Regions from separate parts of the Paenibacillus sp. FSL R5-0345 genome, predicted to be linked through region 1. Evidence: a T-box and tRNA genes for the amino acid it is inferred to sense, from the RefSeq annotation. Region 1 holds a T-box; the other holds one or more tRNA genes.
What was found. A T-box is a leader RNA that pairs with one kind of tRNA and senses whether it is charged. The one in region 1 lies ahead of trpS (tryptophan--tRNA ligase), so its partner is inferred to be a tRNA-Trp.

Region 1 (11,598 bases):
AAGGGAATACAGAGCAAGAACAACGCTTTTTGCGTTATTCATTAGATGAATATGTGAAGGTGTACGAAAAAGATGGAATAGGCGGTAATGATGCCCGGCTCATGTATCTGATTGGTGAGCTTAATCGGCGCATCGGAGAGTTCTCTGTGGCTGTAATGTGGTTCTCCCGTCTGATTAATGATCAGAAGATTATGGATGCTGCGATGATTCGGGCTGCCAGAGAGCAGTGGGTTGTGCTAAGAGAACAAATGCGCGGTGAAGCCGTAGATGTTGATGCCGATGGATTGCCTTCAGGTTCTTAAAGTTTACGAACAACAAAAAGCGCAGAAGAGAGTAATGCTCTCGTCTGCGCTTTATAAAAATGTTAATATTGGGATTCAGATGACCTTTTATTTATCGAACTGCCCGATCGAATAGGAGGTAATCTCCGTCGTTATCTACAACTGTGGGGCTGGCGCTGCAACATGGGAAGACAAGCAGTTTTTTCTTGCCGTCACGAACGATTTGCAATTCTTTTGGCTTCATAGGAAGAAGGACATTCTCCGAGTTGCAAAAAGGGCAGTACTGCACATACATATCGCCTAAAATAATGTCATAAGGCCAGGTATGACTAAAGGGAATCATTGTGAATCCTTCCCGGAAGGAGACTCTTCATTTCCATCCTCAGCTTGCGGTGAATTCTGCTTTTTGGATAGCTCAGCTATTTTTTGTAGCAAAATATGTTGGGGCATATGCATCAAGTGTTCCAGTGGAACGCCTAGTTGCTTGGATAACGTAATGGCTGTTTCCGGTGAAATTTGTAGTGGCTTCATATGGATGCCCTCCTAAAGTTTATCGGCTATGAATGTTCCGGTATCGTTATTCACTTTACCATGGTGTTAAGTCAATTACAAAGAAAACCAAATGAGAGCAAAGGAATGGTGAGTACAGATGAAACAACCATTATCACTGACTTGGGAACTTGATTCCATATTTCCTGGAGGATCGTCGTCTTCTGAGTTAGAAAGCTTTTTAAAGAATCTTGAGCAAGATATTGCAGCTTTACAGGGTCTGGTGAAGAATGCTGTAGCTCCAACGGATGTTGAGTCTACCAAGGCGCTGGACGAGGTTATAGAACTGCTACAGAGCTGTTCAGGAAGACTAGTGGAGGTATCTTCCTTCGCAGACTGTCTGGGCGCTCAGAATCAACTGGACAAGGGTGCAGTAAGACTGGCGGCCCGAGTGACAAGCATGCGTGCTGGATTCGAAGGCATCAGTTCACAATTCAGTAATGTGCTTCGTCAGACTACGGACAAGGTATGGGCAGAATGGATGGCTCGTCCGGAGATTGCTCCTTTAACGTTCGTGCTGAGCGAGAGCCGTGATTTGGCCCGTGAAAAGATGAGCCCAGAGCTGGAAAGCTTAGCGCTGGAACTAGCTGTTGACGGATATCATGGATGGAGCGGGCACTATGATACGATTGTAAGCTCGATTAAAATCCCGTTTGAGGATGAAGAAGGAACCAAGCTACTCTCCGCAGGTCAAGCTTTTAACAAGCTAGATGATCCTGATCCGAAAGTACGTCAATCCATGTTCCGCAAATGGGAAGAAGCATGGACCGAAGCAGCAGATAACTGTGCGGATACCTTGAATCACTTAGCAGGCTTCCGTCTGAAGCTTTATAAAGGAAGAGGTTGGGAAGATATTCTGAAAGATCCGCTGAGCATCAATCGTATGTCACAAGATACTTTGAATGCGATGTGGGACGTGATTACGAATAGCAAGCCTGCACTCGTGGGCTATCTTCAGCGTAAAGCAAAGCTGCTTGGGCTGGATGCTCTCTCGTGGGTAGATGTCGAAGCACCTGTGGGCAAATCTTCAGGTAAAATCCCATATGATCAGGCTGCTAAAGATATCGTTACCCAGTTCCGCAAATTTAGTCCGAAGATGGCCGAGTTTGCAGAGCGTGCTTTTGATAATAACTGGATCGAGGTTGAGGATCGTCCGGGGAAACGTCCTGGAGGATTCTGTACATCCTTCCCTGAGAGCAAGAAATCACGGATATTCATGACCTATAGCGGCACAACCTCCAATGTTTCAACCTTGGCGCATGAGCTGGGGCATGCTTATCATTCTTATTTGCTGGATGATCAACCTGTATTTAATCAGAACTACGCTATGAACGTTGCAGAGACTGCTTCAACCTTCGCAGAGGTCATTGTGTCTGACGCTCAGGTTAAAGCCGCTAGCAATGCTGAAGAGAAGCTGGCGCTGCTTGAAACGAAGATTCAGAACAGCGTTGCTTTCTTTATGAACATTCACGCTCGGTTCTTGTTCGAGACTCGTTTTTATGAGAAACGTAAGGAAGGCCTTGTAAATGCTGAAGAGCTGTCTGAATTGATGGTGGAAGCACAGAAGGAAGCTTTCTGTGGGGTGCTTTCAGAATACCATCCTCATTTCTGGGCTTCTAAACTGCATTTTTATATCACGGATGTGCCATTCTACAACTTCCCTTACACCGTAGGTTACATGTTCAGCACAGGCTTGTATCGACTGGCCCTGCAAGAAGGAGCTTCCTTTGCGGATAAATACGATAGCTTGCTGCAAGATACTGGTGTGATGACTTTAGAGAATCTGGTACTTAAGCATCTGGGTGTGGATCTGACGAAGCCGGACTTCTGGCAAGGTGCTACAGATCTGATTGTAGCTGACATTAATGAGTTCTTGGAAATGACGGAGCACTTAGTTTGAAAAAGTCTAAACTAAGACATATTTTACGGTAGAAAAAACAACAGAATTTCAGTATGAATACGCAAAAGCCCCTGATGCAGGGGCTTTTTTTAAGGGCAAAATGTCGAAAAAACACGGTTTATAAAAACTAATATACAATAATTCTATGGATTTCGCGCATCTATAGGGATAATAACCCAATTTTGCCGAATAATGTTGTTTACCTTTTATTAGTAACCTATAATGAGTCTTAAGCCTTATATAAGGCGAAACTAGAAAAATCACTCAGCTAGCTCACAAAACAGAGTAAACGCTTACAAAAACAGTTTTATACGAAGTGAATTCGGATGAAACAAAGTCTCACAAAACTTTTAGGAGGAAAAGTATGCTTAAGACAGAACAGCTATCATTAGCAAGACAGATGGACATGGTATTTAAGGAGCTTCAGGAAGAATTATCAGGATTAACTTCTGGTACGGTATTTGTGCAAATACGAAATAACATGATTGGCAAATTCGGTATACGGCATAATCCTCTTTCTGGGCGGAGTGGGGGGTTCACTGATGTGAAAGAAGGGATGACAGATGGACAGCAATCTTCTTTTCGACTAATGGCGCTGGAAAGCCTGAAGTACAAGCGTCGTTGGACACATGGTGAGATTTCTTATGAATTTGCCATTAGACAGGGTATGGTGATTGTAGATGCTACGCTGGAGTCCAATTACAATATGGCCAACTTGATGATTCGTTCTCCTCGTAATGCCTACGCTGAAAGTTCCGAACAATTTTTTGGTTAAGCGTTATTTACATAAACTTTATAGTTCATATTAAAAATAAGAATTTATATGCTTGCGTAATAAATTATCCTTCTCCTTCTCGCAAAAAATGGAAACCGACACTAAAAGGACGGTAAGACCGTTTTTTCTTGTGAAAATCAAAAACCCTCCCACAGCTTCAGAAAGAAGTGTGAGAGGGCTCAAAAGCTACTCGGTTTTAGGCTTTTTTAATATGCCCTAGCCGGATAAAACACTTAAGATAACGTTGTTACTGACGACCGGACAGTTGTTGTTCTGCCAGTTGTACTAGACGTTTAGTGATGTAACCGCCCAGAGAACCAGTTTCGCGAGAAGTGTAGTTCCCGTAATAACCGTCAGCTGGGATCGTTACTCCAAGCTCCTGTGCTGCTTCATATTTCAACTGTTGCAATGCCGCAGTTGCTTGAGGAACGACCAGGTTATTGGAACGGCTGCTACGACCTTGACCTGCTTGACCCATGTGTGTCACCTCCTTCGCCCGTTGTGAAGATAGTATGAGCGCTAAGAGGTTAATTCATGCATCCCTTCGAAAGGTTTTAAGGCTGGTAATTATTAGTGAAATAAAAGTGAGGATAGGATAGAAATTCTTTGTTGCTAGGTATCATACAAAAAAATCGGTCTTTCCTTACGTAATCGCAAGGCAAGACCGATATAATGTATATCTGCTTTAAATCTCAGGATAAATCATTTCCAGCAAGGTGGTCAGATTCTGACTCTGTCCGGGTTCTATCGTTAAGAGGCCTGTGAAGGAAGCGTCATCGGATACATTCGGTGCATTTGCGAGCCATGTATAGGGTTCAATGCACAGAAATTGATCTGCTGGTCCTTTGGTATATAGCACCCAGTGACGGAATAGATTCTCGTCAGCGGTATAACGGAGGCCATAACCATCATCGCGTAATAATAGGGCTTCTACAGGCTGTTTTTCTCCAATGCGAAGAGCAGTATCAAAATTAGTTCCCTGCATGTTCATTCCGGTGTTCAAGGCTTCCAGATCACCAAGTGGAATTAGATTGCCGCTAGGGAGCAATTCATCGTTCAGTTCATAAATACTATTTACTGGGAGTTTAAGATTCCAGCGCTCAGGTTCTCCATCAATCATAAACCAGGTGTGATAACCGATCCCAAAAGGAATTCGATGATCTCCGAGATTTGTAACCTTTAAAGTTTGGGTAAATCGGGCTTCCTGAAGCCTAAATGTCATTTCGAATTTAAGTGGGATAGGGAATTGTTCCATCCAATGTGGATCATCTTCCGTTCGGAATTCAGTAGTGACCGCGCAACCATCCTCATCTTCTTCAATATCGCTGACACACCAGGCCTGAGTTCGGTGTAGACCATGAATATGATTGTCATTAGCGGTATTCTGGTCAAATTGATAACTTGTACCGTCGAACTGAAATTGGCCCTTACGAATTCTTCCGGGTGGAATTAATAGCGGCATGCCAAAATGGTAAGGTTTTTGCATAAAGAAAGCTTGATCGCTTTCATCAGGCCGCCGTAGAATTTCCCGTTGATTCTTTACATCAAACAATGAAATCACGTTATTTCCTAGTCGCGGCAAAAGCGTGACTTCCAGTTCACGGCTGTGCAAAATATAAGTATCATAACCGCCCCACTGCCCTTTGGTCACCTGTTTCATGAGATATGCTCCTTTATCGTAACTGTAATCGAATAGAACATGGATAACCTTATCATAACAGATTTATACCGTAGTGGTTAAGTGATTTGACAACTTCTCTTTATGGTTCTATGATGAAGGCATTAATTCATGATGATAATGTGATGACGGGGATAAGTAGGCAGGTATTGTACCTTCAGAAAGCCGGTGGTTGATGCGAACCGGTAGGACACTCCTGATGAATGGACCCCTGAGCGCCGAGCTTGAACGGGAGCTAGATGCCCTAGTAGACCGGCCGGATCTTCTCCGTTAACGGAAGACGAAGGCTGTTTTCTTCTTGTCCTAACAAGATTAAGCAGCGAATAAGGGTGGCACCACGGTCTCACGTCCCTTGCGGATGAGGCTTTTTTTGCGTTCTCGGAAACTTAGAAATTACATCAAACGGAGGTCTCTATTATGAAAAAAGTAATGTCAGGCATTCAGCCGAGCGGTTCACTTACACTGGGGAACTATATAGGAGCACTGAAAAATTTTGTGAAGCTGCAAGATGATCATCAATGTTTCTTTATGGTTGTCGATATGCATGCGATCACTGTAGCTCAAGATCCAGCGGCGCTACGTGAGCAATCAGAGTCTGTAGCGGCTCTATTTATTGCAGCAGGAATTGATCCTGCACGTTCTAATGTTTATATGCAGTCGCATGTGCCGCAGCACGCTGAACTAGGCTGGATTATGACGACACTTACAGCGATGGGCGAGCTGGAGCGTATGACCCAGTTTAAAGATAAATCATCAGGTAAGGATTCTGTCGGCGCTGGTCTTTTCGTCTATCCTTCCCTGATGGCAGCAGATATTCTAGTTTATAATGCGGATCTTGTGCCGGTAGGAGAAGATCAGAAGCAGCATTTGGAGTTGACTCGTGATTTAGCTGGGCGCTTCAATAATCGTTTTGGCGAATTCTTTACCATTCCTGAGCCATACATCCCAGAGGTTGGCGCACGTATTATGTCTCTAGATGATGGCACCAAAAAAATGAGCAAGAGCAATCCAAACGCTGGAAGCTATATTGCTCTGTTAGATTCAGCGGACGTAATTCGTAAAAAAATCAGCCGTGCAACGACTGATTCTGGACGTGAAGTGATCTTTGATCCGGCTAATAAGCCAGAAATCAGTAATTTGATGAGTATTTATTCTGAGTGTTCTGGAATGACACTTCAGCAAATTGCCGATCGTTATGAAGGACAAATGTATGGCGGCTTTAAGAAGGATCTTGCTGAAGTGGTTGTATCCACGCTTGAGCCTTTACAACAAAGATATAATGAAATTCGTAGCTCGGGTGCGATCACAGATATTCTTGCTGAAGGAGCTGGTCGCGCACGTATTGTTGCAACAGAGACGCTGAATGGAGTTAAAGAGCGGATGGGATTTCTGCCAGCTCGTTAATCTAATCAGCGCTTAGGCTTTCCTGTTTGCGTCTGATCTTGGCTTTGAGGATAAATCCCCAGCCAATATTCATAACACAGAGAAACCCGAGCAGAAGTGCCAACCAAAAGCTATAACTGATCGCGATTGAAGCGGCTGTAAGAATAAGAATAGAAGAACAAGCGAACCAAAGTGAAAGTCCTTTACCCATTAGGAGAGCCTTCCTTTCTATGTCTACTAAAATGAATCCCGGAGTATGATAACCATACTCCGGGATTTTTTGTGATTATAGAATAGATCTCTGCGTAAGTCTACAGTTTCATCGTAAAGAACCGGGATCAATGGAAAATCGTTTGTCGAGCTTCTCGCTGCTAAGCCAACCTACATACGTATTTAAAGGTCGATATTGATTGTCCATCACTAATACAGCCACAAATGGGTATTGTTTGCGGTGTAAATAACGCACGTCCCCCCAGCGCACCATATATCCTGAAGGAAGTTCCTCCACTTCGGCTACTGCATAAGAGGTGAAGTATAGAAAAGACTGAATATCAGGGTGCGACTTGGATATCTCTACAGCGGGATGATTCGAGCAAACAGCATGTTTGAACCATTCCAGACGGTTATTCACTAACTGCCCAACATTATAGCTGCCATCTTGTTTTACTTTTACTACGTTCCAGCGCTTTAGTGAAATTGTAGGGATTACAATATAACGTTCGCCGACATTATGATGTAAATCCTTAAGCTTGATATTACGCGTAAGGCGAGCGTGAACGACGGTTCTCCAAATATAATAAAGAATAGTACAGGCATAAAGCGTAATAAATAAAGGTTGCGGTGGAACGATACCGGTGATCCAGAGAAGGATGGCAGCGATATGGCTACCAAATATAAACGGATCAAAAATATGGATGATGTTCCAGGCAATCCATTTCTCCGTGAATGGACGAGCAGCCTGAGTTCCATAGGTATTAAATAGATCAGAAAATACGTGAACACCTACACCAATGAAGCTCCATAGCGCAATATGGCTTAGGGCTTGTAAATCAGTAAAGCCGAATAAGGGCCCTAACACGAAGGAAATCAGGGCGGGCCATAGAATTAGAAAGGGTAGGGAATGTGTGATTCCTCGGTGGTTACGAATATACAATGCATTGTCCTTCAGTCGCAGCGCAGTATCAGCATCAGGAGCCTGAGAGGCGAGAACCGTTGCCAGCATAACAGCTCCGGCCAGTTTCGGATCAGAAGCAACGATGGGATCAACGAAGGAAAGCCCAGCTAAGCCTAGGCCCATAACTAAATGTGTAGCAGTATCCATTGGTCAGTTCTCCTTTGTTGTTCGGAAGTTCTCTATTAATAATTACCCAAATACAGCTCAGGTTATTAAGGGGATTGCAATAAATATAAAATAATTATTGTCACGTAATTGTCGAATTCATGAACTTACTGCCCCATGACTGTCAAAGTCTTCACGGGTTTGTTATGATAAAGTTAACAGCGAAGTTTTAAATGCTTCGGCTAGAACGTTAGATGTTCGTTTAGAAGGAGGATCATTAGGTGTGGACAATCATATAACATTTCAAGCTTCTTCCGACTCAGCAGCTATGTCTGCAAAATCTCCACCGGAAGGTGCTGGCTGGCGTGATTTCATTACCGTAACAAAACCCGGTATTATCCGATCTAACCTCATTGCGGCCTTTGCGGGATATTGGCTTGCCTCAGGTTGGGATGTTAATTACGGCAGGTTAGTTCTAACTCTGCTAGGAACAATGCTGGTTATGGCTTCGGCCTGTGTTTTTAATAACTATTTCGACCGTGACCTGGACATGAAGATGGAAAGAACCCGTGAAAGGGGGCTTCCTACAGGACGACTGAAACCAAACATTGTATTATTATACGCCATTGGGCTTGGTATTGCAGGTTTGATCGTACTGTTTGCTTTTTCGGGTATGCTTGCCGGTCTGTTTGGAATTGTTGGCATGTTCGTTTACGTTGTAGTATACACGCTTTGGTTGAAGCGGACATCAACATGGAGCACCTCAGTAGGTGCAATTTCTGGAGCGATGCCTCCGGTAATTGGTTATGTCGCGGTTTCAGGAAGCGTTGATCTAGGTGCTTGGCTGATTTTTGCCATGTTGTTTTTATGGCAGCCTCCTCACTTCTGGGCTTTGGGTATAAGACGTAAAGAAGAATATAGAGCGGCAGGATTTCCATTGCTACCTGTAGTTAAAGGAACGCGGCGTACGAAATTTCAGATGATTCCTTATGTAGCCCTTTTGCTGCCTATTCCAGTGTTAATGTACGCCTACGATTACGCAGGCATATTTTATCTAATCATTTCAACAGCGTTGTCCTTGGCTTGGTTAGTATTGACCTTGATGGGCTTTAAGGCTAAAGATGATGAAGTCTGGGCGAAGAAGAACTTCCTCTTCTCCATTAACTACCTGACAGTTAGTTTGATCGTACTTGTATTAAATACGATTCACGGTTAAGAAGAGGGAGGGTATACGTGTCCGTGCAGACCTTTAAGCGTTATAAATGGACTTGGCTTCTGCTATTACTTGCTTTGATTATGGCTGGTTATCTGGCAGTTAACTCTTTGAATTTAGGAAAAGAAAAACTGCCAGTAATCGGAGAAGTACAGGACTTTTCTCTTGAAAATGTGAATGGAGACCAGATTACTCTGGCTGATACACAAGGTAAAGCACGGTTGGTATACTTCTTTTTTACTCAGTGTCCGGATGTATGTCCTATAACTACGTTTTTGTTATCTCAGACACAGAAGATTTTGGTTGAGGATGGCAGCTTTGGTAAAGATACGGAGTTTGTCTCTATCTCTTTTGATCCGAAGAATGATACTCGGGAAGCTATTAAGACGTTTGCGGACCGTTTTCAGGCGAATTATGATGGATGGTATTTCTTGCGGGGAGATCAGGAAGAAGTTCGTAAGCTGGCGACTGATTCTTTTAAAGTACTAATCGCGGGGAATTCCAAAGAAAATTTCGTACATGCCAACCGTATAGCGTTAGTTGACCGAGACAATCGTCTTCGTGCATTGTATGACGCAGGTGATACGGAGACCGTAACTCCTGAATTTCTTGCGGCTCAGCTGAAGGAATTGGCTCGGGAATAGAACATACCGATACACCAAAGACGCCTTTTTCGAATCCCCCTTTTTGGAAGGGATAACGAAGAAGGCGTTTTTTTAATGAAATATAAGAAAATATAAGTTTCACGCTATATAGAATCCTTAATATTTCTCGTATAAACGCTTATCGTCCTTATAAGGACGATAAGCGTTTATGCTTGTTTCAGCTTAAAAAGGAAGGGGTTCAGGATAGATGATGAAATCTTCCAATCCAGCTTTCTCAAGCTGAGTGATATTGTATTCATCGGGCGTACCCTCCACCCCAGCATATCCGCGACGAGTATAGATGTGACCGGCATCGGGGAAAGCATCACGGAGAACACTGCGTATTTTTTTGCCAGAAGAGTCGTTATCCAGATAAAGGTACACTTCTCCATCCCCTACTTGTTGCCGAAGGGACTCTAATTTAAGTGTATTTAATGTGCCAAAGGTACATAGGATTTCTACTTCCGGTACCAGCACACGCCGTAATCTGCTACGATCGTTTTTGCCTTCGACAATAATCGTAATGGACATTAACTGAAAATCACCTCCGGAAATGGGCCCCAAGCTTCAGACTCATTATAGTTTACCGAAGGATCGTCATTTTTAACAACCGTTTCTGCAGGAAAGTCTTCATTCCCCGGGAAATGTCGTAAAAACAAAGAATCATGCGGCTCGCCCGTTCCATTTGGAAGTGAGGTCAGATAGTTTCCCTGTATTGTTAGGCGGAAGCAGAAGCAACGCGACCATGAGCAGTAGAAAGGCTATGAAGTAAGGTGAAACGAATCCCCTTAGCTGTCCGGCGGCTACGGGTCCAGCGAATGCACCAAGTGACATGGCAATCGACTGCAAGGAGAAGGTCCGACCCATTCGACCAGGGCCGCCTAGACTAATAAAAAGTGATGCCATTGCAGGGAACAACACTCCTTTAGCCGCACCAAGCATAAAGAGAATAGCGGCAGTCGGAATGGTGTGGAATGAAGCGAGTGCAAAGAAGCAGATGGCCATTCCCAATAATGCCGCTGCAATTCTTCCTCCCGGAGAAAGACGGTTCAGGAAGAGCATGCTGAGCGTTACCAAAGCACCTAAACTAAGGAGTGACAGTAGGATGCCTGTGGAAAGAATGCTGTTACTGCCTGTTTGAGACAGTGGGAGCTCGAAAAAGAGCACGCCTTGTGAACAGGAAACGAAAAAAGGTAACAGGTAATAACGTTTGGATACGAGATCATCATCTTTCGCCGGAATAGAAGGTTTAGCAGGGATTTTTGGTGACTGCGCTGTGCTTAGCGGGCTTAATGTACGTCTTGAAGGCGCAGGTACACTGAAAAAAGCCATGACTCCTGTTGCGATAAGCAGCCATCCAAGTGTGGTGAAGGTGCCAGAGTAGCCGGCTTTTGCTACAATAAAAGCTCCCGCTGCAGGGGATACAACTGAAGCTAAAGTATGAACGATACCATGTCCGGACATATATTTACCTTGCTCTGTGGCATCCGATGACAATGAAGCCAGCAGTGTCATACATGCTGGAGAGAGGAAGGCGAGGACGAATCCACTCGCTGCTCTTAGCATTAGCAGATGCCATGGAAGCTGCACATGAGCCTGCAGCAGTAAAATAGCTCCCGCAGCGACAAGGCTGAAGACGATGTAGCGGCGGGAACCGTTGCGATCGACGAGTACGCCTGCAAGTAGATTGCCGGGAAGGTGGGTCAATGAGTACATGCCCATCATCCAGCCAATAAAGGTGGGTCCCGCACCAAGAGAGATGGCAAAGGGTGTAAGGACAGGATACTGAGCATGTAAATCGAAGAAAGCCAGAAAGAGAAATAAGTATAGCCACAGCGCAGTTTTCACAGGGAAACACCTCCAAGAGCCACCTACAGCACAAGTTAACGCAGGACG
Region 2 (11,598 bases), 140 kb from region 1:
AACGAGGACGCTGTGATATATTATAAAGGTCGCTGCTGAACAACAACAACGACGAAATAAAGAACTTGATCTTTGAAAACTGAACAACGAGTGAGTAGGAAATCACGAAAGTGAAATCCAAATTAGAGAATTAATTTTCTCGTCAGATGTTTCAAAATGAGCATATCGCTCTTTTCAATACTAATTGGAGAGTTTGATCCTGGCTCAGGACGAACGCTGGCGGCGTGCCTAATACATGCAAGTCGAGCGGAGTCATTTTGAAAGCTTGCTTTCAAAATGACTTAGCGGCGGACGGGTGAGTAACACGTAGGCAACCTGCCCCTTAGGCTGGGATAACTACCGGAAACGGTAGCTAATACCGGATAATTTCTTTTTTCTCCTGAAGGAAGAATGAAAGACGGAGCAATCTGTCACTGAGGGATGGGCCTGCGGCGCATTAGCTAGTTGGTGGGGTAACGGCCCACCAAGGCGACGATGCGTAGCCGACCTGAGAGGGTGAACGGCCACACTGGGACTGAGACACGGCCCAGACTCCTACGGGAGGCAGCAGTAGGGAATCTTCCGCAATGGACGAAAGTCTGACGGAGCAACGCCGCGTGAGTGATGAAGGTTTTCGGATCGTAAAGCTCTGTTGCCAGGGAAGAACGTCCGGTAGAGTAACTGCTACCGGAGTGACGGTACCTGAGAAGAAAGCCCCGGCTAACTACGTGCCAGCAGCCGCGGTAATACGTAGGGGGCAAGCGTTGTCCGGAATTATTGGGCGTAAAGCGCGCGCAGGCGGTCATTTAAGTCTGGTGTTTAAACCTTGGGCTCAACCTAAGGTCGCACTGGAAACTGGGTGACTTGAGTACAGAAGAGGAAAGTGGAATTCCACGTGTAGCGGTGAAATGCGTAGATATGTGGAGGAACACCAGTGGCGAAGGCGACTTTCTGGGCTGTAACTGACGCTGAGGCGCGAAAGCGTGGGGAGCAAACAGGATTAGATACCCTGGTAGTCCACGCCGTAAACGATGAGTGCTAGGTGTTAGGGGTTTCGATACCCTTGGTGCCGAAGTTAACACAGTAAGCACTCCGCCTGGGGAGTACGGTCGCAAGACTGAAACTCAAAGGAATTGACGGGGACCCGCACAAGCAGTGGAGTATGTGGTTTAATTCGAAGCAACGCGAAGAACCTTACCAGGTCTTGACATCCCTCTGAATCCACTAGAGATAGTGGCGACCTTCGGGACAGAGGAGACAGGTGGTGCATGGTTGTCGTCAGCTCGTGTCGTGAGATGTTGGGTTAAGTCCCGCAACGAGCGCAACCCTTAACTTTAGTTGCCAGCAAGTAATGTTGGGCACTCTAGAGTGACTGCCGGTGACAAACCGGAGGAAGGTGGGGATGACGTCAAATCATCATGCCCCTTATGACCTGGGCTACACACGTACTACAATGGCCGGTACAACGGGAAGCGAAGCCGCGAGGTGGAGCCAATCCCATCAAAGCCGGTCTCAGTTCGGATTGCAGGCTGCAACTCGCCTGCATGAAGTCGGAATTGCTAGTAATCGCGGATCAGCATGCCGCGGTGAATACGTTCCCGGGTCTTGTACACACCGCCCGTCACACCACGAGAGTTTACAACACCCGAAGTCGGTGGGGTAACCCGCAAGGGAGCCAGCCGCCGAAGGTGGGGTAGATGATTGGGGTGAAGTCGTAACAAGGTAGCCGTATCGGAAGGTGCGGCTGGATCACCTCCTTTCTATGGAGAATCGTCTTCTGCAATGAAGACATTCAAATCGGAAGTTAAACTTCCACAATCTCAGGTCTAGGCCTGTTACTCACTCGTTGCTCAGTTTTGAGAGTTTAAGCTCTCAGTAAGACTTGATCCTTGAAAACTGGATACCGAAACGAATTTGCGTTTTAGAACATCTTTTAGCAACTTGTGTAAACAAGTAAATGTTATTAGTGAGATTTTTCGAAAGAAAAATCAAGGTTAAGCTAATAAGAGCACACGGAGGATGCCTAGGCGCCAGGAGCCGACGAAGGACGTGGCGAACAACGAAACTGCCTCGGGGAGCTGTAAGCAAGCTTTGATCCGGGGGTGTCCGAATGGGGAAACCCAGCTGTGGTAATTCGCAGTTACTCATACCTGAATACATAGGGTATGTAGAGGCAGACCAGGGGAACTGAAACATCTAAGTACCCTGAGGAAGAGAAAACAATAGTGATTCCGTCAGTAGCGGCGAGCGAACGCGGAACAGCCTAAACCTAAGAGCTTGCTCTTAGGGGTTGTGGGACGTCTCACATGGAGTTACAAAGGAATATGGTAGGCGAAGAGGTCTGGAAAGGCCCGCGATAGAGGTAAAAGCCCTGTAACCTAAACTGTGTTCTCTCCGAGACGGATCCCGAGTAGTGCGGGGCACGTGAAACCCCGTATGAATCCAGCAGGACCATCTGCTAAGGCTAAATACTACCTGGCGACCGATAGTGAAACAGTACCGTGAGGGAAAGGTGAAAAGCACCCCGGAAGGGGAGTGAAATAGAACCTGAAACCGTGTGCTTACAAAAAGTCAGAGCCCTATTAATGGGTGATGGCGTGCCTTTTGTAGAATGAACCGGCGAGTTACGTTTAACATGCAAGGTTAAGTCGAGAAGACGGAGCCGCAGCGAAAGCGAGTCTGAATAGGGCGATTTAGTATGTGGACGTAGACCCGAAACCGTGTGATCTACCCCTGTCCAGGGTGAAGGTGCGGTAACACGCACTGGAGGCCCGAACCCACGCACGTTGAAAAGTGCGGGGATGAGGTGGGGGTAGCGGAGAAATTCCAATCGAACTCGGAGATAGCTGGTTCTCCCCGAAATAGCTTTAGGGCTAGCCTCGGTATAAGAGTAGTGGAGGTAGAGCACTGATTGGGTGCGGGGTCCGCAAGGATTACCAAGCTCAGTCAAACTCCGAATGCCATATACTTATTGCCGGGAGTCAGACAGTGAGTGCTAAGATCCATTGTCAAAAGGGAAACAGCCCAGACCATCAGCTAAGGTCCCCAAGTGTGTGTTAAGTGGGAAAGGATGTGGAGTTGCACAGACAACCAGGATGTTGGCTTAGAAGCAGCCACCATTGAAAGAGTGCGTAATAGCTCACTGGTCGAGTGACTCTGCGCCGAAAATGTAACGGGGCTAAACACACCACCGAAGCTATGGCTAGATACTATGTATCTGGGGTAGGGGAGCGTTGTATGTGGGTTGAAGGTGTACCGTAAGGAGCGCTGGACAGCATACAAGTGAGAATGCCGGTATGAGTAACGAAAAGATCAGTGAGAATCTGATCCGCCGAAAGCCCAAGGTTTCCTGAGGAAGGCTCGTCCGCTCAGGGTAAGTCGGGACCTAAGGCGAGGCCGAAAGGCGTAGTCGAAGGACAACAGTTTGAAATTACTGTACCACCGTAATCCGCTATGAGCGATGGGGTGACGCAGGAGGGTAGTGACGCGGACTGATGGATATGTCCGTCTAAGCAGTGAGGCTGATGTGTAGGCAAATCCGCACATCATTAAGGCTGGGCTGTGATGGGGAGCGAAAATTGTAGTAGCGAAGGTCATGATCTCACACTGCCAAGAAAAGCCTCTAGCCAGGAGAAGGTGCCCGTACCGCAAACCGACACAGGTAGGCGAGAAGAGAATTCTAAGGCGCGCGGAAGAACTCTCGTTAAGGAACTCGGCAAAATGACCCCGTAACTTCGGGAGAAGGGGTGCCCCGGTAGTGTGAATAGCACGAGGGGGCCGCAGTGAAAAGGCCCAAGCGACTGTTTAGCAAAAACACAGGTCTGTGCGAAGCCGCAAGGCGAAGTATACGGGCTGACGCCTGCCCGGTGCTGGAAGGTTAAGGGGAGTGGTTAGGGGTAACCCGAAGCTATGAACCGAAGCCCCAGTAAACGGCGGCCGTAACTATAACGGTCCTAAGGTAGCGAAATTCCTTGTCAGGTAAATTCTGACCCGCACGAATGGCGTAACGACTTGGGCGCTGTCTCAACGAGAGATCCGGTGAAATTTTAATACCTGTGAAGATGCAGGTTACCCGCGACAAGACGGAAAGACCCCATGGAGCTTTACTGCAGCTTGATATTGAATTTGGGTACGATCTGTACAGGATAGGTGGGAGCCGTAGAAATCGGAGCGCAAGCTTCGGTGGAGGCGCCGTTGGGATACCACCCTGATCGTATCTAGGTTCTAACCTAGTGCCCTTACCGGGTACGGGGACCGTGTCAGGCGGGCAGTTTGACTGGGGCGGTCGCCTCCTAAAGAGTAACGGAGGCGTTCCAAGGTTCCCTCAGAATGGTTGGAAATCATTCGAAGAGTGCAAAGGCATAAGGGAGCTTGACTGCGAGACCTACAAGTCGAGCAGGGACGAAAGTCGGACTTAGTGATCCGGTGGTACCGCATGGAAGGGCCATCGCTCAACGGATAAAAGCTACCCTGGGGATAACAGGCTTATCTCCCCCAAGAGTCCACATCGACGGGGAGGTTTGGCACCTCGATGTCGGCTCATCGCATCCTGGGGCTGAAGTAGGTCCCAAGGGTTGGGCTGTTCGCCCATTAAAGCGGTACGCGAGCTGGGTTCAGAACGTCGTGAGACAGTTCGGTCCCTATCTGTCGTGGGCGCAGGAAATTTGAGAGGAGCTGTCCTTAGTACGAGAGGACCGGGATGGACGTACCGCTGGTGCACCAGTTGTTTCGCCAGAAGCATGGCTGGGTAGCTACGTACGGACGGGATAAGCGCTGAAAGCATCTAAGCGTGAAGCCCCCCTCAAGATGAGATTTCCCAATTAGTAAGACCCCTTGAAGACGACGAGGTAGATAGGTTGGAGGTGGAAGTGCAGTAATGCATGGAGCTGACCAATACTAATCGGTCGAGGGCTTATCCTATACTTAAAATGCAAATTCAATTCGGATTCAGTTTTCAGGCATCAAGCCTGGTATGAATATTCCCTGATAGCTCAGTTGGTAGAGCACTCGACTGTTAATCGAGTTGTCACAGGTTCGAGTCCTGTTCGGGGAGCCATATGGAGAGGTGTCCGAGTTTGGCCGAAGGAGCACGATTGGAAATCGTGTAGGCGCCACAAGCGTCTCGAGGGTTCGAATCCCTCTCTCTCCGCCACAAATTTTTAATTAGTATGGCCCGTTGGTCAAGGGGTTAAGACACCTCCCTTTCACGGAGGTAACATGGGTTCGAATCCCATACGGGTCACCAAATTTTCACTTGATTTTGTATAGTGGACTTTGGTACAATAACAATTGTTGTTTACGGAGGCTTAGCTCAGCTGGGAGAGCATCTGCCTTACAAGCAGAGGGTCGGGGGTTCGATCCCCTCAGCCTCCACCATATTCATTTAAGAACGACGCGGGGTGGAGCAGCCCGGTAGCTCGTCGGGCTCATAACCCGAAGGCCGCAGGTTCAAATCCTGCCCCCGCAACCAATTTTCATCAAGTAATTATATCTTTTGGAACCGTGGTGTAGTTGGCCTAACATGCCTGCCTGTCACGCAGGAGATCGCGAGTTCGAATCTCGTCGGTTCCGCCATTTTCTTGGCTCGATAGCTCAGTCGGTAGAGCAGAGGACTGAAAATCCTCGTGTCGGCGGTTCGAATCCGTCTCGAGCCACCATGTAGTATACAACTTAATATGCCGGTGTAGCTCAATTGGTAGAGCAACTGACTTGTAATCAGTAGGTTGGGGGTTCAAGTCCTCTCGCCGGCACCATCTTTGGGGGATTAGCGAAGTGGCCAAACGCATCAGACTGTAAATCTGCTCACTCACGTGTTCGGTGGTTCGAATCCATCATCCCCCACCATTTTTTAGGGGCATAGTTTAAAGGTAGAACAACGGTCTCCAAAACCGTTGGTGTGGGTTCAATTCCTGCTGCCCCTGCCAATCTTTATCCAGAGTCTTTCTCTAAAGTTTAATATGGCGGTCGTGGCGAAGGGGTTAACGCACCGGTTTGTGGATCCGGCATTCGTGGGTTCAAGTCCCATCGGTCGCCCCATTTACTTTAAGAAGAACAGCAACAAATTCAGTTTAATATGGCGACTGTGGCGAAGGGGTTAACGCACCGGATTGTGGTTCCGGCATTCGTGGGTTCGAGACCCATCAGTCGCCCCATTTTACTTTAAAATGTTATTGGGGATTAGCCAAGCGGTAAGGCAACGGACTTTGACTCCGTCATGCATAGGTTCAAATCCTATATCCCCAGCCATTTTATGCGGACGTGGCTCAGCGGTAGAGCATCGCCTTGCCAAGGCGAGGGTCGCGGGTTCGATTCCCGTCGTCCGCTCCAATGTTTTCATATGGCGCCATAGCCAAGTGGTAAGGCAAAGCTCTGCAAAAGCTTTATCCCCAGTTCAAATCTGGGTGGCGCCTCCATTAATTTCATATGTGCCGGCGTGGCGGAATGGCAGACGCGCTCGACTCAAAATCGAGAGGGAAACCGTGGAGGTTCGAGTCCTCTCGCCGGTATATCAAAAAGGTTTGTAAAGTCGCTTGTATAAGCAACTTTACAAACCTTTTTTCTTTGTCTATGAACTTTTATTCTTAAGCCGTTGTATTAGAGACACTTCTAATTCAACGGCTTTTTTATGTGAAGCGGAGTGAATTGAATTGTAATTTTATTGACTGCTTAGTCGGAATGCCCGCGGTGTGAGACCAACTTCACGTTTAAACATATTGCAGAATTGAGCATCATTGACAAACCCAGCAGCAGCGGATACTTCTGAGATATGCATTTGGGTATGTTGTAAGAGAGACTTTGCATAATCCAGACGTTTCAATAGTAGATAGCGAAGAGGTGAAGAGCCGAATCGCTCTTTAAATAAATGGCGGAAACGATCATAGCTGTATCCAGACATCTCAGAGAGTGTTGCGACCGATAGCTTATGGCGGTAATGCTCATTCATATAGTTTAGAACATATTGGACTCTGTCTTCCGTTGGCGATTGAAACCCAGAGGCGCTAAGAAGCCGTATCAGATGAACAGTGATTTCGCTCATTTGAAGGTTCAATAGTTCAGAGAATCCATCTTGTTTGCGCGTAAACTCTGCTTTCATTCGAAGCAAGATCTGTAGAACAGTATGGTCTTTATCATCTTCATATACGCCTTGCAAATTCTCCATATTCGGGTGATTTGAATGGAAGCCTACAAATAGTATAGTAGCGTCTTCGCGATGATTCTCGTCATGTTTATGATTGGGTGGTATTAGCGCGAATGAAGAAGAACGAAAATGATAACTTCGCGAACCTACATTGGTAGTTCCTAATCCGTTTAAATAATAGACTAGTTCATAACATTCATGCTGGTGTGGTGGAATATAGGTATTAACCTCATGTGCTGCATTTACAATATATAGAACACGATCCATGATGAGCCTCCAATAATTATGTTTTAGCCGAATCGTACAAAATTATGACCGAAATCATATAATTATTTTCATTAATATTTGATATGATCGTATCAATAAATCCGAAGATTAGCAACCTGACTGGCCATCTCGTTCGGAAATTAGTCGGATTATTCGTAAAAATTATAATTTTCTCTCTATTTTTGAGTGTATTCGTTAAAATCATTAAAATTTTGACAATGTTACATGAAATATGAGAGTTTCCATCTAAATCGTGAAATATACAACGGACTAAGAAGGAGAATCTCTCAAATTACTAACCAACTATAAATAGGGGGAATAGAAAAATGAATAAGAAAGTTCTTTCTTTGTTGTTACTAGTAGTAATGGTAATGGTCACAGCTTGTGGAAATAATACGTCGAGTAATGGATCTTCCACGAATGCAGGATCTAATGCAGCTGAAGGTGGAGAAACAAGTTCAGGAGATAAACTCAAAGTTGTGCTTCTGATTCCAGGAACGCTTGGAGATAAATCTTTCTTTGACTCTGCGAATAGCGGTTTGCAAAAGGTTAAGGATGAACTGGGTGCAGAAACAAAGGTTGTAGAAATGGGTGTCGATAAAACGAAATGGGAGCCTACGTTTAACGATATCGCCGCTGAGGATTGGGATGTTATTATTTCTGGCGGATCGGAAATTACAGAGATGTTTAATGCAACGGCTGAATTATATCCAGACAAAAAATTCATTAACTATGATACCGATATAGATGAAGCACCAGAGAACATGTACAACATGTCTTATGCGACTAATGAAGTATCTTTTCTAGCAGGTGCTGTAGCGGCGCTAGCTACACAATCCGATATGCCTAATGCTAATCCTGAGAATGTGATCGGATTTGTAGGCGGTATGGATATTCCAGGGATTAACGCTTTCTTGGTTGGCTACATTCAGGGCGCTCAATATGTTGATCCTGATGTGAAGGTAGCTGTATCGTATGCTGGTGATTTCGTTAACCCGGCTAAAGGTAAGGAGCTTTCACTGATTCAATATAACTCCGGTGTGGATGTTATTTTTAACGTAGCTGGGGGTACAGGTCTTGGGATCTTTGATGCAGCTAAAGAGAAGAAGAAATATGCTATTGGCGTAGACTCTGATCAGGCGATGTTACTTAATGAAACAGATAGCGAAAAAGCAAACTTGATCGTTACTTCTTCTATTAAAAAGATTGATAGTGCTATTCTGGGTGCCGTGAAGAAATTACAAGAGGGTACGCTGGAAATGGGTAAACGTGATGTATTGAGCTTCGTAGATGATGGTGTAGGCATTGCAGAGAATGAGATATATAAAAATGTCTTCCCAGCGGATCTTCAGGCTAAAGTTGAAGAAGTGAAGCAAAAGCTGATCAATAAAGAAATTACAGTAGATAACGCGATGGGAATGGAAACCTCAGAAGTAGAAGCCATTCGTAACGCAGTTAAGCCTTAAGTATAGCTATAAAGTGATAAACCTACAGTTGGAGATTCTTCTATTAGAAGAATTCCAGCTGTATATTTTTGCAGACCTCCAAGTGGAAAGGCGTTGAGACCGATGAACAAAGCTCTGTTGGAAATGCGGGGAATTACGAAGGTGTATCCCAATGGCGTCGTTGCAAATAAAGACGTGCATTTTTCTTTACGTGAGGGAGAAATTCACGCGATTGCGGGCGAGAACGGCGCGGGTAAATCAACTTTAATGAAGATCATGTTCGGCATGGAAGAGCCTAGTGAAGGTGAGATCTATATCAAGGGAGAAAAAGTGAAGCTGCAATCGGCTCAGGATGCCATTGATAGAGGGATCGGTATGGTTCACCAGCATTTTATGCTGGTTCCTTCTTTTACGGTAGCAGAGAACATGGTGCTGGGCATGGAGCCCCGTAAGGGAGTCGGCATCAATTATGCTGAAGCCGTGCGCATGACCGAAGAGACTGCGAAAAAATACAATCTGGCAGTGGATCCAAAAGCAAAAGTGGAGGATCTTACGGTTGGTATGAAGCAAAAGGTTGAGATCCTGAAGGCGTTGCTGCGTGGTGCGAAAATCCTAGTTCTAGATGAGCCGACCGCGGTGTTAACCCCACAGGAAACAGAAGAATTGTTCCGTGAGCTTAAGCAATTAAGAGAGCAGGGACATACGATTGTGTTTATTTCACACAAGTTGAAAGAAGTGAAAGCGATCTGCGACAGAATTACGATTATGCGTAGTGGACGTAGTGAAGGTGTCTTCCAAACGAAGGATGTCACGGAGCAAGAAATTTCCCGACTCATGGTGGGTAGAGATGTTGTGTTGAAATATGACAAGGAGATTCTGTCTATTGGTGAGGCGGTGCTCACTGTGCAAGGTCTAGGTGTAAATGATGCACACGGCAAAGCGTTGCTATCAGATATTAATTTTACGGTACGCGGAGGACAGATCGTCGGGATTGCTGGTGTAGAAGGAAACGGGCAGACACAGCTCATTGAGGCTCTTACAGGGAGCTTAAGAGGGGTTTCAAGCCAGGGTTCTGTGCTAGTGAAGGGAAAGGATATTCGAGAATCGGATATTTTGGATATTCGTAAGTTGGGTGTTTCTTATATCCCAGAGGATCGGATGCATCAAGGGATAGCTAGTGATGCGAGCATAGCGGATAATCTGCTGTCCACTCAGTATCGTACAAAGGAAATGAATAAAGGTCCTTTTTTGAATGGATCACGAATTGCTAAGCTAGCCGTATCACTTGTAGAGGAATTTAAAGTCCGCTGTTCTGGACCTTCTCAGCCAATAGGTATGTTATCAGGTGGTAACATGCAGAAAGTTGTCGTAGCTAGAGAGTGTTCTACTGAACCGCAACTGCTTATTGCAGAGCAGCCGACACGGGGTGTGGATATAGGCGCAGCGCAGTTCATACATCAGAAGCTTTTGGAGCTACGCTCAGACGATTGTGCGATTTTGCTAGTGTCAGCAGATTTAAATGAGATCTTAGAGATCAGCGATAGTCTACTAGTGATGTATGAAGGAAAGATTGTTGCCTTTTTCGAGGAGCCTTCTAAGGTTAGTGAAGAAGAATTAGGGCTTTATATGCTAGGGATTCATCGACAGGACGAGGAGCACATCAGGAGGGCCGTAAATCATGTTTAAAGTAAAATATTTTGAATACATTCGAACATCGGCGGTAATCGTTATTGCACTCGCCATTGCTTTTCTGATCATCTCATTGGTCAGTAATCAGCCGGTGAAGACGATTGGTATATTCCTATTTGAGCCGTTATCCAGTAAAGGTCATATCGGTAACGTCATTGAGATGGCTATTCCGCTCATGTTCACAGGGCTAGCAGTTTCCTTGTTATTCCGGGCGAATATGTTCAACTTGGGCGCTGAAGGAATTTTCTATTTCTCCGGTGTTGTAACCTCCGTGTTGGCTATTCATTTAACGCTGGACGGGTGGCTGCATCCGATCGTAGCTATTGCTGCGGGTTCTATTGTAGGGGCGCTGCTCTCTGCAATTCCCGGGATCCTCAAAGCCAAATGGAATGCCAATGAGCTGGTTACATCCTTGATGTTCAATAATATTTTGTTTGGAGTAGGTTTATATCTACTGAACTATCATTTACGTGATGCAAAAGCGTTCGCCAATGTATCCTACAAATTCGAGAAAACGGCACTGCTGAGTAAGATGGTACCTGGCACTCGTATTCATACCGGACTGATCATCGTTATCGTGCTTATTATTGCAGCGCATCTATTTCTATACAAGACTAAATGGGGATACGAGCTGCGTATGACAGGCATCAACCGGAACTTTGCACGTTATTCAGGCATGAAGACCGCGAAGGTTATTATACTGGTTCACTTGATTGCTGGTTTTATTGCGGGGATGGGTGGTTCCGTAGAAGTGCTAGGGATGTATAACCGATTCCAATGGACTTCGTTACCAGGCTATGGCTTAGACGGTGCTCTTGTAGCGATGTTAGCCAAGAATAATCCGCTATCCGTAATCGGTGCTGCATTGTTCCTTGCATATATCCGGATCGGAGCCGATATGATGGCACGTCTGTCTGATGTACCTTCTGAGATGATTTCTATCATACAGGCAATTATCATTCTTCTGATTTCGGCTGAGCAATTCCTGAAGTTCTGGAAAAATCGGATGCTCTTGAAGGAGGCGAAGGAAGCATGAACAGTTTGTTTGATGTGATTTTTACGACTGACTTTGCTTTCTCT

Region 2: it encodes a tRNA-Trp, which carries the amino acid that the T-box ahead of trpS (tryptophan--tRNA ligase) is inferred to sense. The anticodon was not compared.

Annotation. Positions count from the first base shown of each region.
Region 1 covers NZ_CP009281.1:5,691,935-5,703,532, reverse strand. Annotated here, with positions in the region: gene R50345_RS25100 (DUF2225 domain-containing protein) at 1-302, shown strand, start outside; gene R50345_RS25095 (hypothetical protein) at 394-624, opposite strand; gene R50345_RS25090 (YycC family protein) at 621-812, opposite strand; gene R50345_RS25085 (M3 family oligoendopeptidase) at 931-2,730, shown strand; gene R50345_RS25080 (hypothetical protein) at 3,095-3,505, shown strand; gene R50345_RS25075 (alpha/beta-type small acid-soluble spore protein) at 3,753-3,983, opposite strand; gene R50345_RS25070 (aldose 1-epimerase) at 4,191-5,165, opposite strand; T-box leader at 5,300-5,539, shown strand; gene trpS (tryptophan--tRNA ligase) at 5,601-6,587, shown strand; gene R50345_RS25060 (hypothetical protein) at 6,589-6,777, opposite strand; gene R50345_RS25055 (metal-dependent hydrolase) at 6,886-7,887, opposite strand; gene cyoE (heme o synthase) at 8,129-9,061, shown strand; gene R50345_RS25045 (SCO family protein) at 9,079-9,702, shown strand; gene R50345_RS25040 (DNA primase) at 9,886-10,233, opposite strand; gene R50345_RS25035 (MFS transporter) at 10,366-11,550, opposite strand.
Region 2 covers NZ_CP009281.1:5,835,240-5,846,837, reverse strand. Annotated here, with positions in the region: rRNA gene R50345_RS25725 (16S ribosomal RNA) at 182-1,739, shown strand; rRNA gene R50345_RS25720 (23S ribosomal RNA) at 1,972-4,899, shown strand; tRNA gene R50345_RS25715 (tRNA-Asn) at 4,960-5,035, shown strand; tRNA gene R50345_RS25710 (tRNA-Ser) at 5,039-5,131, shown strand; tRNA gene R50345_RS25705 (tRNA-Glu) at 5,150-5,224, shown strand; tRNA gene R50345_RS25700 (tRNA-Val) at 5,280-5,355, shown strand; tRNA gene R50345_RS25695 (tRNA-Met) at 5,373-5,449, shown strand; tRNA gene R50345_RS25690 (tRNA-Asp) at 5,476-5,553, shown strand; tRNA gene R50345_RS25685 (tRNA-Phe) at 5,561-5,636, shown strand; tRNA gene R50345_RS25680 (tRNA-Thr) at 5,657-5,732, shown strand; tRNA gene R50345_RS25675 (tRNA-Tyr) at 5,738-5,823, shown strand; tRNA gene R50345_RS25670 (tRNA-Trp) at 5,830-5,903, shown strand; tRNA gene R50345_RS25665 (tRNA-His) at 5,940-6,015, shown strand; tRNA gene R50345_RS25660 (tRNA-His) at 6,056-6,131, shown strand; tRNA gene R50345_RS25655 (tRNA-Gln) at 6,151-6,225, shown strand; tRNA gene R50345_RS25650 (tRNA-Gly) at 6,232-6,306, shown strand; tRNA gene R50345_RS25645 (tRNA-Cys) at 6,319-6,392, shown strand; tRNA gene R50345_RS25640 (tRNA-Leu) at 6,407-6,485, shown strand; gene R50345_RS25635 (AraC family transcriptional regulator) at 6,635-7,384, opposite strand; gene R50345_RS25630 (BMP family ABC transporter substrate-binding protein) at 7,711-8,850, shown strand; gene R50345_RS25625 (ABC transporter ATP-binding protein) at 8,953-10,515, shown strand; gene R50345_RS25620 (ABC transporter permease) at 10,508-11,554, shown strand; gene R50345_RS25615 (ABC transporter permease) at 11,551-11,598, shown strand, end outside.